2 regions of the Corynebacterium hiratae genome follow, and region 2 is predicted to be linked to the other one. Evidence: riboswitches for the same ligand, from Rfam matches in the RefSeq annotation. Region 2 holds a riboswitch; the other holds the start of a gene.
The links. Region 2 has a riboswitch for thiamine pyrophosphate ahead of FME68_RS07965 (ECF transporter S component). Riboswitches for the same ligand answer to the same signal wherever they lie in the genome.

Region 1: linked by a shared signal. The riboswitch ahead of thiC (phosphomethylpyrimidine synthase ThiC) and the one ahead of FME68_RS07965 (ECF transporter S component) in region 2 are both predicted to bind thiamine pyrophosphate.

Annotation. Positions count from the first base shown of each region.
Region 1 is NZ_VIOG01000003.1:216,618-223,258, reverse strand. Features, by position in the region: gene lepB (signal peptidase I) at 1-580, opposite strand, end outside; gene lepB (signal peptidase I) at 558-1,253, opposite strand; gene rplS (50S ribosomal protein L19) at 1,489-1,833, opposite strand; TPP riboswitch at 2,007-2,121, shown strand; gene thiC (phosphomethylpyrimidine synthase ThiC) at 2,117-3,919, shown strand; gene FME68_RS03955 (thiamine phosphate synthase) at 3,912-4,562, shown strand; gene thiO (glycine oxidase ThiO) at 4,559-5,704, shown strand; gene thiS (sulfur carrier protein ThiS) at 5,701-5,898, shown strand; gene FME68_RS03940 (thiazole synthase) at 5,906-6,641, shown strand, end outside.
Region 2 is NZ_VIOG01000007.1:125,556-132,196, forward strand. Features, by position in the region: gene rpsL (30S ribosomal protein S12) at 1-199, opposite strand, end outside; gene FME68_RS07950 (nucleoside/nucleotide kinase family protein) at 516-1,118, opposite strand; gene FME68_RS07955 (energy-coupling factor transporter transmembrane component T family protein) at 1,173-1,895, opposite strand; gene FME68_RS07960 (ABC transporter ATP-binding protein) at 2,005-3,456, opposite strand; gene FME68_RS07965 (ECF transporter S component) at 3,571-4,215, opposite strand; TPP riboswitch at 4,203-4,314, opposite strand; gene FME68_RS07970 (alpha/beta hydrolase family protein) at 5,232-5,609, shown strand; partial or broken gene FME68_RS13250 (Rib/alpha-like domain-containing protein) at 6,030-6,641, opposite strand, start outside.

The DNA.
Region 1 (6,641 bases), on a different contig from region 2:
AATCCAGCGAGTTTGTACGATTGTCTCCCATGACCCACAGGTGACCCTCCGGGACCGTGACGGGACCAAAGTAGGCGCCACCGCAGGCCTGCGAGCCCACGCGTTCATCAACAGGTATCTCCGGCGGATTCAGAACGAAGTCCTGGTTGGTGGGCTTGCCATCCACCATCACGGCTGGATCCCCCTCCTGGCATGACACGGTCTGCCCGCCGGTGGCGATGACTCGCTTGACCAAGATGTTGTCGCCGTTGGGAACGAGCCCCACGGCGGCACCAAGGTTTTGTATGCCGCGCAGGAGCACGTTGCGGGAACGCTTTACCTCAAAAGACGTGTTCCACGAGTCTGGCCCGGAAAAGACCACGACCTCCCCAGGACGCGGGTCGTTGAAGTAATAGCTCACCTTCTGCACGGCGATGCGGTCATTCGTACATCCCGGGCAGCCATGCAGTGTGGGTTCCATGGAGGAGGACGGGATGAGGTACATCCTGCCCACGAAGGCCTGAATCAGCGCCAGCGCCACGAAGGTAACTGCCAGCGCCCACAGGACATCGCGAACTCTAGGACTGGATGTCCGGGTCATCGACTCCACCGATGCGGTTGAAGGGGAAGAAGATGAACATCACCTTGCCGCGAACGTTTTCCAGCGGGATAGTTCCTTGGTACTCATCCTGCATGTGATAACGCGAGTCCGCGGAGGCCGTGCGGTTATCTCCCATTACCCAGATATTGCCCTCAGGCACGGTCACGGGGCCAAAATACGCGCCGCCGCAGGCGTAGGAACCGGTGGTCTCATCAACGCGATAGGTTGGCGGATCCTGCACATAATCCTGCTCAATAGGCTTGCCATCCACCATGACTGCCGGATCCCCCTCCTGGCAGGACACCGTCTGGCCACCGGTGGCAATGACGCGCTTTACCAAGGTGTTCTCGTCGGGCGGGGTGAGCGACACGTAGCTCAGGGCATCCTGGATACGGTGGATCACCGGGTTATCGGAGCGTGGCGACACCCAATTGCTGTCCCAGTCCGGGGTCCCCTTAAAGACCACGACATCACCAGGCTCCGGGCTCTTGTCGCCGTAATAAGAAACCTTCTCGGTGAAGATACGGTCGTTGTTACACCCTTCGCAGCCGTGCAGTGTCGGCTCCATGGAGCCGGACGGGATGACATACTGCCGGCCCACGAAGTTCTGGAAAACTCCAACGACCGCGAGCACACAGACCACCACGATGACAGTCTCCAGCAACCAAGGCATCTGCTTCTTGTCCTCAGTTGGGGATGCCGCGCTTTCCGACGCCTCTCCCCCAGCGCCCTGGGAACCTTCAGTAAAGTCGTTTTCTTTTTCCACGGACTAAATCCTAGCAATGTGTCTTATCCTCACGGGCCTTGTGGGCCCCGCGCGGCGCGCGCTAGAAGGATGAAGCCAAAAAGAAAGCCCTTCACCTTTCCTCGCGATGAGGATAAGGCGAAGGGCTGTGACGCGCTGTAAATTAGCGGCGCTCCTTGATGCGGGCCTTCTTGCCACGCAGGTCGCGCAGGTAGTACAGCTTGGCGCGGCGGACACGGCCGCGGCGGACTACCTCGATGGAGGCAATGTTCGGGGAGTGAACCGGGAAGGTACGCTCAACGCCGATGCCGAAGGAAACCTTACGCACGGTGAAGGTCTCGCGGATGCCGTCGCCCTGACGGCGGATGCAGACACCCTTGAAGAGCTGGGTACGCTCGGTGCTGCCCTCGATGACCTTGACGTTGACGTCAAGGGTATCGCCCGGGCGGAAGGACGGGATATCGTCGCGCAGCGAAGCTGCATCAACCTTATCAATGAGGTTTGCCATTGGTGTTTTCCTTTTCAGTTTAAGACAGAGGACCCTGGCGCCACCGCGAGGCGGCTGACCGGTTCGTGCCTATTACACAGAACATCGCTATCTTTCCACACCCCACCCCCGCAGAACAAATTGCCCCAAACGCCTGACACCTGCCCACCGGGGGCTCTAAGGTGGGTGACGCACTGATACCCCACGGGTGCCCACGGGAAGTGGGCTGAGAGTGGCGCTGATACCGCGCCTGCACCGTTCGAACCTGTCTGGTTAGCACCAGCGAAGGAAGAGAGGAGCAGCCATGACGGCTACCCATAACCCCATCCAGTCCACCGACTCCGGCGAGATCCACCCCAAGCACTCCTACTCCCCCATCCGGGAGAAAGGTCTGGAGGTGCCCGAGACCGAGATCCAGCTGGATGATTCCCCCACAGGGCCCAACGAACCCTTCCGCATCTACCGCACGCGCGGCCCGGAGTGTGAGCCTGAAGTAGGCCTGCCGGCCCTACGCGCCGAGTGGATTGCGGAGCGCGGAGACGTTGAAGAGTATGAGGGCCGCGCACGCAACCTTGCTGACGATGGCCGCTCGGCCGAGCGCCGCGGTGCGGCTTCCTTGGAGTGGAAGGGGGAGCGTCGCCAGCCGCTGCGTGCGAAGGAAGGCAAGCGCGTTACCCAGATGCACTACGCACGCCAGGGGATCATCACCAAGGAGATGGAGTTCGTGGCTCTGCGCGAGCACTGCGACCCAGAGTTCGTGCGTTCCGAAATCGCCCGTGGCCGCGCCATCCTGCCTAACAACGTCAACCACCCCGAGTCGGAGCCGATGATTATCGGCCGCAAGTTCCTGACCAAGATCAACGCCAATATCGGCAACTCCGCGGTGACCTCCTCTATTGAGGAAGAGGTGTCGAAGCTGCGCTGGGCCACCCGCTGGGGCGCGGATACCGTGATGGACCTCTCCACCGGTGATGACATCCACACCACGCGCGAGTGGATCCTGCGCAACTCACCGGTCCCCATCGGCACCGTGCCCATCTACCAGGCGCTGGAGAAGGTTAATGGCGTCGCAGAGGACCTGACGTGGGAGATTTTCCGCGATACCGTCATCGAACAGTGCGAGCAGGGCGTGGATTACATGACCGTGCACGCCGGCGTGCTGCTGCCCTATGTGCCGTTGACCACGAACCGTGTTACCGGCATTGTGTCCCGCGGCGGCTCCATCATGGCGGGCTGGTGCCTGGCGCACCATAAGGAGTCCTTCCTCTATGAAAACTTCGACGAACTCTGTGAGATTTTTGCGCGCTACGACGTCGCTTTCTCGCTCGGCGATGGCTTGCGCCCCGGCTCCCTAGCGGATGCCAACGACACCGCCCAGTTCGCTGAGCTCAAGACCATCGGTGAGCTCACCCGGCGCGCCTGGGAGTACGACGTCCAGGTCATGGTGGAAGGCCCGGGGCACGTGCCGCTCAACATGATTCAGGAAAACAACGAGCTCGAGCAGGACTGGGCTTCGGACGCTCCCTTCTACACGCTGGGCCCGCTGGTTACGGATATCGCCCCGGGCTATGACCACATCACCTCCGCCATTGGCGCGGCGCACATCGCCATGGGTGGTACGGCCATGCTGTGCTACGTCACCCCGAAGGAGCACTTGGGGCTGCCCAACCGCGATGACGTCAAGACCGGCGTCATCACCTATAAGCTTGCGGCCCATGCGGCCGACGTGGCCAAGGGCCACCCAGGTGCGCGCGCCTGGGATGACGCGATGAGTAAGGCTCGCTTTGAGTTCCGTTGGCACGACCAGTTCGCGCTCTCCCTCGACCCAGACACCGCGCAGGCCTACCACGACGAGACCCTGCCCGCAGAGCCAGCGAAGACCGCGCACTTCTGTTCCATGTGCGGCCCGAAGTTCTGCTCTATGCGCATCAGCCAGGACATCCGGGATACCTTCTCCGATTCCCTTGGTATGCCAAGTTTCCCGGGTAAGGGCGCCATCGATCCCGAGGTTGTGGCCGCTGCCCGTGCCGGTGAGAAGCAGATGTCGGAAGAGTTTAAGGCTCAGGGATCCCAGCTCTATCAGGAGGAAGAAACCACGCATGCCTGATCTTCGCTGCTACTTCGTCACGGGCAAGGGCACGCCTGCGGAGATCGTGCGCATCGCTGCCGCAGCGGCCCGGGGCGGTGCCGGGGTGGTACAGGTACGCTCCAAGCCGATTTCCGCCCGCGACCTCTACCATCTGGGTCGAGAGGTAGCCCGCGCGGTGGCACAGGCCAACCCAGAAACGCGTGTGCTTATCGACGACCGCGTCGACGTCGCCGCCGCCCTACGCCACGCCGGCGAGCCGGTGCACGGCGTACACGTCGGCCAGGACGATCTACCCGTGGCCGCTGCCCGCGCGTTGTTGGGTCCGGACGCGATTATCGGTCTGACTACCGGCACCCGCGAGTTGGTTGAGTCCGCCAACGACGCCGCAGATGTCATTGACTACATCGGCTGCGGCCCGTTCCGCGCGACCCCAACGAAGGACTCCGGCCGCTCGCCGCTGGGGCTTCACGCCTACCCGGAGTTGGTGAAGCTCTCCCGTGTGCCACTCGTGGCTATCGGTGATGTCACTGCTGAGGATGCCGCCGACCTTGCCGCGACGGGCGTTGCGGGCCTCGCTGTGGTGCGCGGCATCATGCATGCCGCCGACCCGGAAGCCTACTGCCGCGAGCTGCTTGCCGGTTTTGATGAAGGTGCGCGATGAGTACTAGCTCTGAACCTTCGGTCATCGTCGTCGGCGCGGGCGTCATCGGCCTGGCCACAGCAGTGGAGTTGGCCGCCCAAGGCTATGAGGTCACGGTGCTGGACCCGGCACCGTCCTCTGGGGCTTCGCACTATGCCGGCGGTATGCTCGCCCCTGCCGCCGAGGTGGTCTACCAGCAGGATCCTCTCTTCCCGCTGATGCGTACCTCCGGCGCGTGGTACCCAGAGCTTATCGATCTGGTTGCCGCCCACACGGAGGTCCCCACTGGCTACCGCGCCGAGGGCACCCTTGTCATCGCCGCCGACCGCGCGGATGCTCAGCACCTCACCGAGCTGGCGGATTATCAGTCCCTCCACGGCATGGAGGTCGAGCGCATCACCGTGCGCGAAGCCCGGCGCGTCGAACCGTTGCTGTCACCACGCTTGGCCGCTGCAGTGAGTATCCCGGGCGACACGCAAGTCTTCCCCCGTCAATGGACGGCTGCCCTCATCAGCGCTGCCCAGGGTCTTGGGGTGCGCTTCTTCCGCACGGCAGCGCAGTCTATTGACGCCGCCACTGGCGTCGTGAGCACTCCCGCAGGCCAATTCCACGCCGACGATGTGGTGCTCGCAGCAGGCTTGGGGGCACGCGATATCGATTGGGCAGCCTCGGCTGGGCTCACAGATTCCCCGCTGCACCTGCGCCCGGTATACGGAGATATCCTGCGCCTTCGGGTTCCGGATCACCTGCAGCCGCTGCTGACCCGCGTGGTGCGCGGCTTCGTGGAGGACCGCCCCATCTACCTCATCCCCCGCGGCGATGGCACCTTGGCGGTTGGCGCTACAACCCGCGAGGACACGCTTGCCACGGCCCAGGCCGGCGGTGTCTACGCGCTGCTTCGCGACGCCATCCGCATCCTCCCCGCCATCGAAGAATGCGAATTCCTCGAGGCCAGCGCGGGTGCCCGCCCTGGCACTCCGGATGACTTGCCGTATCTCGGCCGCGTCAGCGACAAGCTCATCATCTCCACCGGCTATTTCCGCCACGGCATTCTGCTCACGGCCCTAGCCGCGCGCTGCACCCGCGAGCTCATCGAAGGCACCGCACCGAGCATTGATCTCGCGGCCTGCAGCCCCCTACGACACCTCAAGGAGCAACCATGATCCTCATCCTCAACGGCCAGCCCTATGACACGGCAGCAGACACCGTCGCCCAACTGCTGGAAGAAAAAGGCATCAACGCCGACGGCACCGCCGTGGCACTGTCCGAGCAGGTCGTCCCCCGCTCGCAGTGGGAGTCCACCCCGCTCACCGAAGGCGCGGCCGTGGAAGTCCTCACCGCTGTTCAGGGAGGCTAGAAACTACATGCTCACCATCGCCGATACCACTTTTTCCTCCCACCTCATCATGGGCACCGGTGGGGCCACAAGCCATGAGGCCTTGGAGCGCGCGCTCGTCGCCTCTGGAACCGAGCTGACCACCGTGTCCATGCGCCGCCACGCTGGTACCCGTGACGGTGAGAGCATCTTCGACCTGTTGCGCCGGCTGGGCATCGCTCCGTTGCCCAACACCGCCGGGTGCCGCACGGCCCGCGAGGCTGTGCTCACCGCCCGCATGGCCCGCGAGGCGCTGGGGACATCCTGGGTCAAGGTAGAAGTCATCGCCGACGAGCACACGCTCCTGCCCGATGTCGTGGAGACCCTCGACGCCACCGAACTGCTCAGCGCCGAAGGTTTCACCGTGCTGGCCTACACCAGCGACGATCCCGTGGCCGCCCAGCGCCTCGAGGATGCGGGCGCTGCGGCCGTCATGCCGCTGGGCGCCCCCATCGGCACCGGGCTGGGCATCCTCAACCCGCACAACCTCGAGCTCATCTGCTCACGTGCCTCGGTGCCCGTGCTTGTCGACGCCGGCATCGGCACCGCCTCCGATGCCACCCTCGCCATGGAGCTCGGCTGCTCCGGCGTGCTGCTCGCCAGCGCAGTCAACCGCTGCCAAGATCCGGAAGCCATGGCCACCGCCATGCGCCACGCCGTCGAAGCGGGACGACTCGCGCGCAGCGCCGGTCGTATCCCGCAGCGCGAACATGCCCAGGCATCCT
Region 2 (6,641 bases):
TGTAGGCGGAAACCTCGATACCGGAGGTCAGGCGCACACGGGCAACCTTACGCAGAGCCGAGTTCGGCTTCTTCGGGGTGGTGGTGTACACGCGGGTGCACACGCCACGGCGCTGCGGGGAGCCCTTCAGGGCGGCCGTAGCAACCTTGGCCTTCTTGTCGTGGCGGCCCTTGCGGACCAGCTGCTGAATAGTTGGCATAAATCTAGTCTTTCTCTATGACTTCGGCTTGAACTGACCGCTTTCACACGTCCAAACATGCAAAAATAGGGGCTCTTCTCCGGGGCCCTACCGCATGTCCAGAACGTATCTCACCCAGCGGATGGTTGAGATACCGATCAGACTTTTCATCTCCTATAAAGATGAAACCTTGGACAGACTACCACACCCCACTGATCTGCCCAAATCTCACGTGCCGGTACTTCCCAATGGTTAGTGTCCGGCGTACCTACAGCACGGCCCGGCTGGCCACGCCAGTGGCGCCACGCAATACTGCCCACAAGGACCCACTAGAGAGTTAGCTCCACTCCCACGTCAGGTCCGCCTCCACCGCGCGCTCGGCGAAGTGCTCTTTTTCCTGCCGCTCCCAGGTTTCAAACCACTCTTCATAGCCAGGGTCGCGCTCCAGGGCGCGCTCGCGACGCTTCTCGCGTGGGCCGTCGATACGGACCGTCACCACGGAGCCGCGCTCCTTGGCAGCGGCCACGGTGGCCTCGGTGACAGAACCAACTCCTTCGACGATCAGATCATCGCGCTCATCCAAGCTGGCCCAGTCCTTCGGCGCGTTGGCATCCCAGTCCCAACGCCAATAGCCCGGGTTATTCTCCCGCAGCACTTGCTCTGAAACCATCTCTGAACCCTCTTGCAGCCCATGCCAGCCGGGGTAGAACTCGTCAAGGTGGACTACCCGCCACCCGGTGCGCTCAGCCAGCGCTGCAGAAGCCCAGGTCTTGCCGGCGCCGGAGGGGCCGTCGATAAGCACGGTGACCGGGCGCATCGGGCGCTTGCGCGACGCGGCGAGCGCCACCACATCGGCCAAGAGCCGATCCATCTCGGCGGCGTGTGTCTGGGCAGTGTCCTTACCGCTGTCCTGGTCGGCCGTGCGGTCCGCGTCCTGCATGTATTTCTTCACCACTTCTGGGTACGTCTAGCGTGCAGCTTTGAGAGAGTCGTCCTAGAGTCCGAAGAATCTCCAGGACCCACTGAGCACCGAAACTACCACCGGAAGCGCCGCAAGGCCCGTTCCCACCACCATCACCAGCCAGTCTCTGCCGGCAAGGCGGGACGGCCGCGCCCATGTGCGTTGCCCACCGCCCGGTGGGGTTCGCCCGAAACCGCGCGCCTCCATCGCCGTGGCCAGCTTGCCCCCGCGCCGCAGGGCTAGCACCAAGAGCCCGAAGGACATGGTGATGAGGTGTTTGATGCGGCCCTCGTCGGTCAGCCCACGCGCACGCCGCGCCATGGCCAGGTACTGCCAATCAGATTTGAACAGCGTCATCATGCGCACCCCGGCCACCGCACCGATGACGAAGCGGGAAGGTAGCTTGAGGATTTGCGAAAGGGCGTCGCCCAACTCCGTCGGGTCAATATCCCGCGCCAGCACCACCATCGGCAGCGCCACCGCCAGCACGCGCATAGTAATGGCGATGGCCAGCTCCATCGAGTTGTCCGTAACCGTGATCAACCACCAGCTGAAGTACTCCCGCCCGCCCGGTGCGCCGTAAAGCAGCATCGAAATGCCGGACAACGGAGCGATAAGAAAAAGGAACCAGCCAGCTTTAAACAGGCGCGGCCACGACACCCCGCACAGGGGCGCAAAAACTAAAGTCATGGCCAAGGACACTGCCGCGGAGACCCAATCCACGGAGAGTAACAGCGGGCTCACCCACACGAACATCAGGAATATCCGGGTCAGCGGGTTCACGCCGTGCAGTAAACCTGCACGGCCAGCACGATCGGCGCGACCAGCGTCGTCCGCGTTCGCCGACGACGTAGTTGTAGTTATATCAGCCACGGCTCACCTCCACTCGGTGGTCACCCAACGCGGAAATGAACAGCGGATCGTGGGTCACCGAGGCAATCGTCGTCCCCTCATCCGCCATGCGCCGCAGCAACCACACCAACTCGGTGAAGGTGTGGGGGTCTTGGCCGAAGGTGGGTTCGTCGAGAAGCAGCACCTCCGGCGCCGTGACCAACGCAGTGGCCACCGACAACCGGCGCTTCTCCCCACCGGAGAGCGTAAACGGATTGGCGTTGAGCAAATGCCCCAGGCGTAGTGCCTCCACGAGCTCCGCGATGCGCCCCTCCGGCACCTCGCGGTGCATGACACGGGGTGCCACGCGCAGCTCCTCTGCCACCGTACGGGCGACGAATTGGTGCTCGGGGTTCTGGAAGACGAAGCCAATGCGGTCCGCCAATTCCCGGGACTTCCACGTCAACGGCGAGCCTTTCAGCCCCCGCCGCACGTACTCTGCCACACCAATCTCCCCGGCCACTGCTGGAAGCAACCCCGCCACCGTCATCAGCCACGTGGTCTTGCCCGCACCATTCGGCCCGGTAATCACCGTGGACATCCCCCGGGGCAGCGCGTAGCTGCGCGGCGGCCCGAAACGGGTGACCAGGTCCGTGCTCCACAGCGCCGCCGATTCGGGTGCTCTTCCAGTGCTGCTTGGCGACGTCCCGCCAGCATCCCGCGCCCGCGGCAAACCGCTGATAGAGCGCGAAGCAACAACAGCCTCCACGGGACCGTCGGCGACGATGCGCCCATCCTTCAGCTCAATCGCACGGTCAAGCACACCCCTCCACGCCGCGTGCTGGTGTTCCACCACGATAAGGGTGGCCCCGGTGCGCTCCACCATGGTGGACACGGCCTCAATAACCTCGCGCGCGCCCTCCGGGTCGAGGTTCGCCGTCGGCTCATCGAGCAACACCATGCCCGCGCCCATGGCAATCACACCCGCCAAAGCCAAGCGTTGCTTCTGCCCGCCGGACAGACGCTCCGTGGGAAAAGACAGGTCCACCGCGGGCCCCACCATCGATAGCGCCGCCGACACCCGCTGCCAAATCTCAGAGCGCGGATAGGCCAAATTCTCACAACCAAAGGCAACGTCATCGCCCACGCGCGCGGCAATCACCTGGGAGTCTGGGTCCTGCAGCACCAAGCCCACCGGAATCGTCCGGCCGGGCGGCTCGATGTGACCAGAGGCATCCTCCAGCAGGATTTCCCCCACCCGGGTGCCCTCGTCATCGCCGCCCAACACGCCCGCGATAGCTGCCAGCAGCGTGGACTTCCCGGACCCGGAATCTCCGCACAGCAGGACCTTCTCCCCCGGTGATATAACCAAGTCAATATCCGCCAGCGCCGGCGCACGCCTGCCCGCATGCGTCCAGCCATAGCCGCGTGCGACAAGCTTCGTCGCGCCCGCGGACATATCTTCTACCGAACCCACATCAGCCATCAGAATCAGCCACCAGCCACCTTGCAACAGCCATTACTTCAGCTACCAGTCAATGCTCAGCATCAACAATCAACAAGCATCCACAGCAAGCAACGCACAACAAGCAACGTTTGCTTAAGCACTGTGCTGTTCGCGGCCGACCGCAAAACGGTCCAGCGCACCGGTCTTCGCCAGCGCATTGACCACGATGTAGCCCACGGCTCCTGCCAGAATGGCGCCGGAGATGCTCAGCGTGACGAGGTAGATGATGTTGAACTGCAGGGTCTTGCCCAGGTTTCCGGAGGTAAACAGCTCCAGCACAAACGCGCCCCAGCCAGCTGCCATGCCGCCGAGCATCGCAATGCCCAGGCTAAAGCGACGGTAGAGGAAGATGGCCAGCACAATCTCCACACCAATGCCCTGCGCGATGCCGGAGTACAACGTACTAATACCCCACTGGGAGCCCAGCACCGCCGACACGATGGCCGCCAGCAGCTCCACGTAGAGTGCGGCACCCGGCTTACGGATAATCAAACCGCCAACGACACCACCAAGAAGCCAAATGCCGGTGGCAATGCCACCCAGGCCTGGCGTGAGCGCATCCATGGCCTGGAACCAGGCATAGCCCACCGTGTTCCACGCTAGGAACACGATTCCACACGCCACACCCAGCACGGAGGCCACCACGATGTCGACGACGCGCCAATTCAAACTGCGCGGCGCAGCAGCGCCATTCGCAGTTGCGCCATTAACAGATCCACCATGAGATACAGAGTTCATGATTCCTCCCTTTCGCCGGCATTATCCGGATCAGGTTCGACGGTTCGCCGCTGCGCTGCGGCATCTCAGCCTCCTCCGGAGACACCCATACGCAGCCTCAAAGGCAGAACACAGTGTGAACGAGGAAGCACCCGTGACGATGTTTAATTTGTTGTTTTATGTACAGCCGCCAGCACTAATAAGAACCGGCTCAGCACGCTCAAAAGCACTGACAGCTTAGCAAGCCGGACCATTAAGAGCACACTGCAGCCTCACTACTCCCCCATGCCACCAGCACTCCATCAAGCCATCTCGCAACACTTCACCAGCCAAAAGCATCAGTAAACTGGAGTGACAGCCAATCACAAAGGAGCTCGCCCCTCTATGCCCGCAATCAAAGTCATCTCCAAAGCAATCGGCATACCTCTTGTGTGCATCGCTGCCCCCGCCGCCGGTGTCTGGGCAATCCGCTCTATCAATTCCAAGCGTTTTGCTGCCCCCAAACCACCAGCAGGTGGCGATGATCGCATCCTCAAAGAAGAGGGCGTTTCAAGAATTGACGGCCGCTACATGAAGGGCTTCCACCTCACGCCGCTAGCCACCGGACAGGAACAACAATCCATACAGACACATCCAGGCACCGTCATCGTATTCGGCGGCTCGGACGGCGGTGCCAACGTGGAACAGGCACGAATGCTACGTGACGCCGGGTACGATGTGCTCGCCTTGTACTTCTTTGGCAAGCCCGGGCAAAAGGAATTCATCGACGGGGTCCCACTCGAGTTCTTTGACGAGGTCCTCGCCTACGCTGAGGAGTACGGCAACGGCAGCGCACCGCTGACTGTTATCGGTACGTCCAAAGGCCGGAGCTTACTGCCAATCTCGCCGCCCGCTACCCGCAGATCGACAACATCGTTCTCTACACGCCTGCGCACCACACTTACGGCAGCCTCACTTACCAGCGCGGCAGCGGCTCCACGAGTAGTTTCTCCTGGCACGGTGAGCCCGTTCCTTTTGCGAAATTACAAGGAACAGAAATGGGCAAAGTTATGCTCCGCTTCGCGCTTGGTCTGCCCGTGTCCTACCGCGCCGGCTATGAGGCCGACGCTGCTGCAGCTAGCCCCGAGTCCGTCATCGACCTGAGCAACTTCCAAGGCAACGGCCTTCTGTTCGCCGGCACCGAGGACGCCATGTGGCAAGGCGACGTAGCCGCGGAAGCTCTGGCCGCACAAAACCAGAACCTTGAGCCCCACATCTACAAAGACGCCGGCCACCTTTTCCACGAGAACATCGACGAACTCATCGGCCCGTCCTGGGAAACAATGATGGGCGGCACAATCACAGCCAACCGCTTGGCCAAGGTGGATTCCGACCGTATCCTGTTTGAACGCCTCAAGCAGTGGCACGCGCATTAGAACACATACCCAGCAGGACAATGACAGCCGAGACAGACGAAGACTAAGGAGACTTCAACGGAACACGACGCCGAGTCACGTCAAAACATAAAGATGTACCCCGCCGCGTCCTCTGACCTACGCAACGGGGTACTTGCACACCGGCAAAGATGCCAGTGGCCATGAGCCTCCACACACGCAGCTTAAGGAAAGGAAAAGCTTCGGTGGAGACCCAAGACTTAATGAAATAACTAAATGTATTTCGGAAATATCAAATAAACAAAAGTATCAAACAAATACAAGCAAGTTGAGAACTAGGGGTTGCTACCGGAGTCTTATGCCCCGGCAGCAATGCCCTACTCCATCAACTCTCAGGTTGGGTGGGAGGTTAACGCTCCTCCCTTAGCGGTGTTGTTAAAGGAGACACATCCTACGGTTCTCTTAGTTGGAGGAACCCTCGCCAGCACCCGGTGCACAAGCATCAGCCAACAGGCCGATAGCCAAAGCACCAGCAGCAATCAGAGCCACAGCACCAGCAGCCTGCTGGTAATCAGCACCGAAGCGCTTCAGCTGAGCATTGATGCCATTGACCTGGTCAGCCAACGGGCCGTTGAACAGACCAGCCTGCTGCTGCAGACGGGTATTCAGATCCTGAATCTGCTTGTTAATCGGAGCCACAAACTCCGAGAGACCCGGAATGTTCATCTGGGAAGCCAGACCAACCGGAATCAGGAACAGCAGCGGGATACCGATACCAAGGCCGGTGTTGATGCAACGCTCAGACAGGTTGGAAGAACCAGCCCAATCGGCGGAACCATCCGGCGTACCTGGCTTATCCACCTTGCCCGGCTTGGAGTTCGGGTCATTCGGATCGGTCGGCTTACCGTCGTTCTTGGAACCAGTGACCTCATCACCATCATTGGTGCCGTCACCATCGGTATCAGCCTTAGTCGGATCCGTCGGAGCACCCTTCTCACCCGGCTTAACCTTGTTGCCGTCCTTATCGAACGGGTTCTTGGAACCAGTAACCTCGTCACCATCCTTGATGCCATC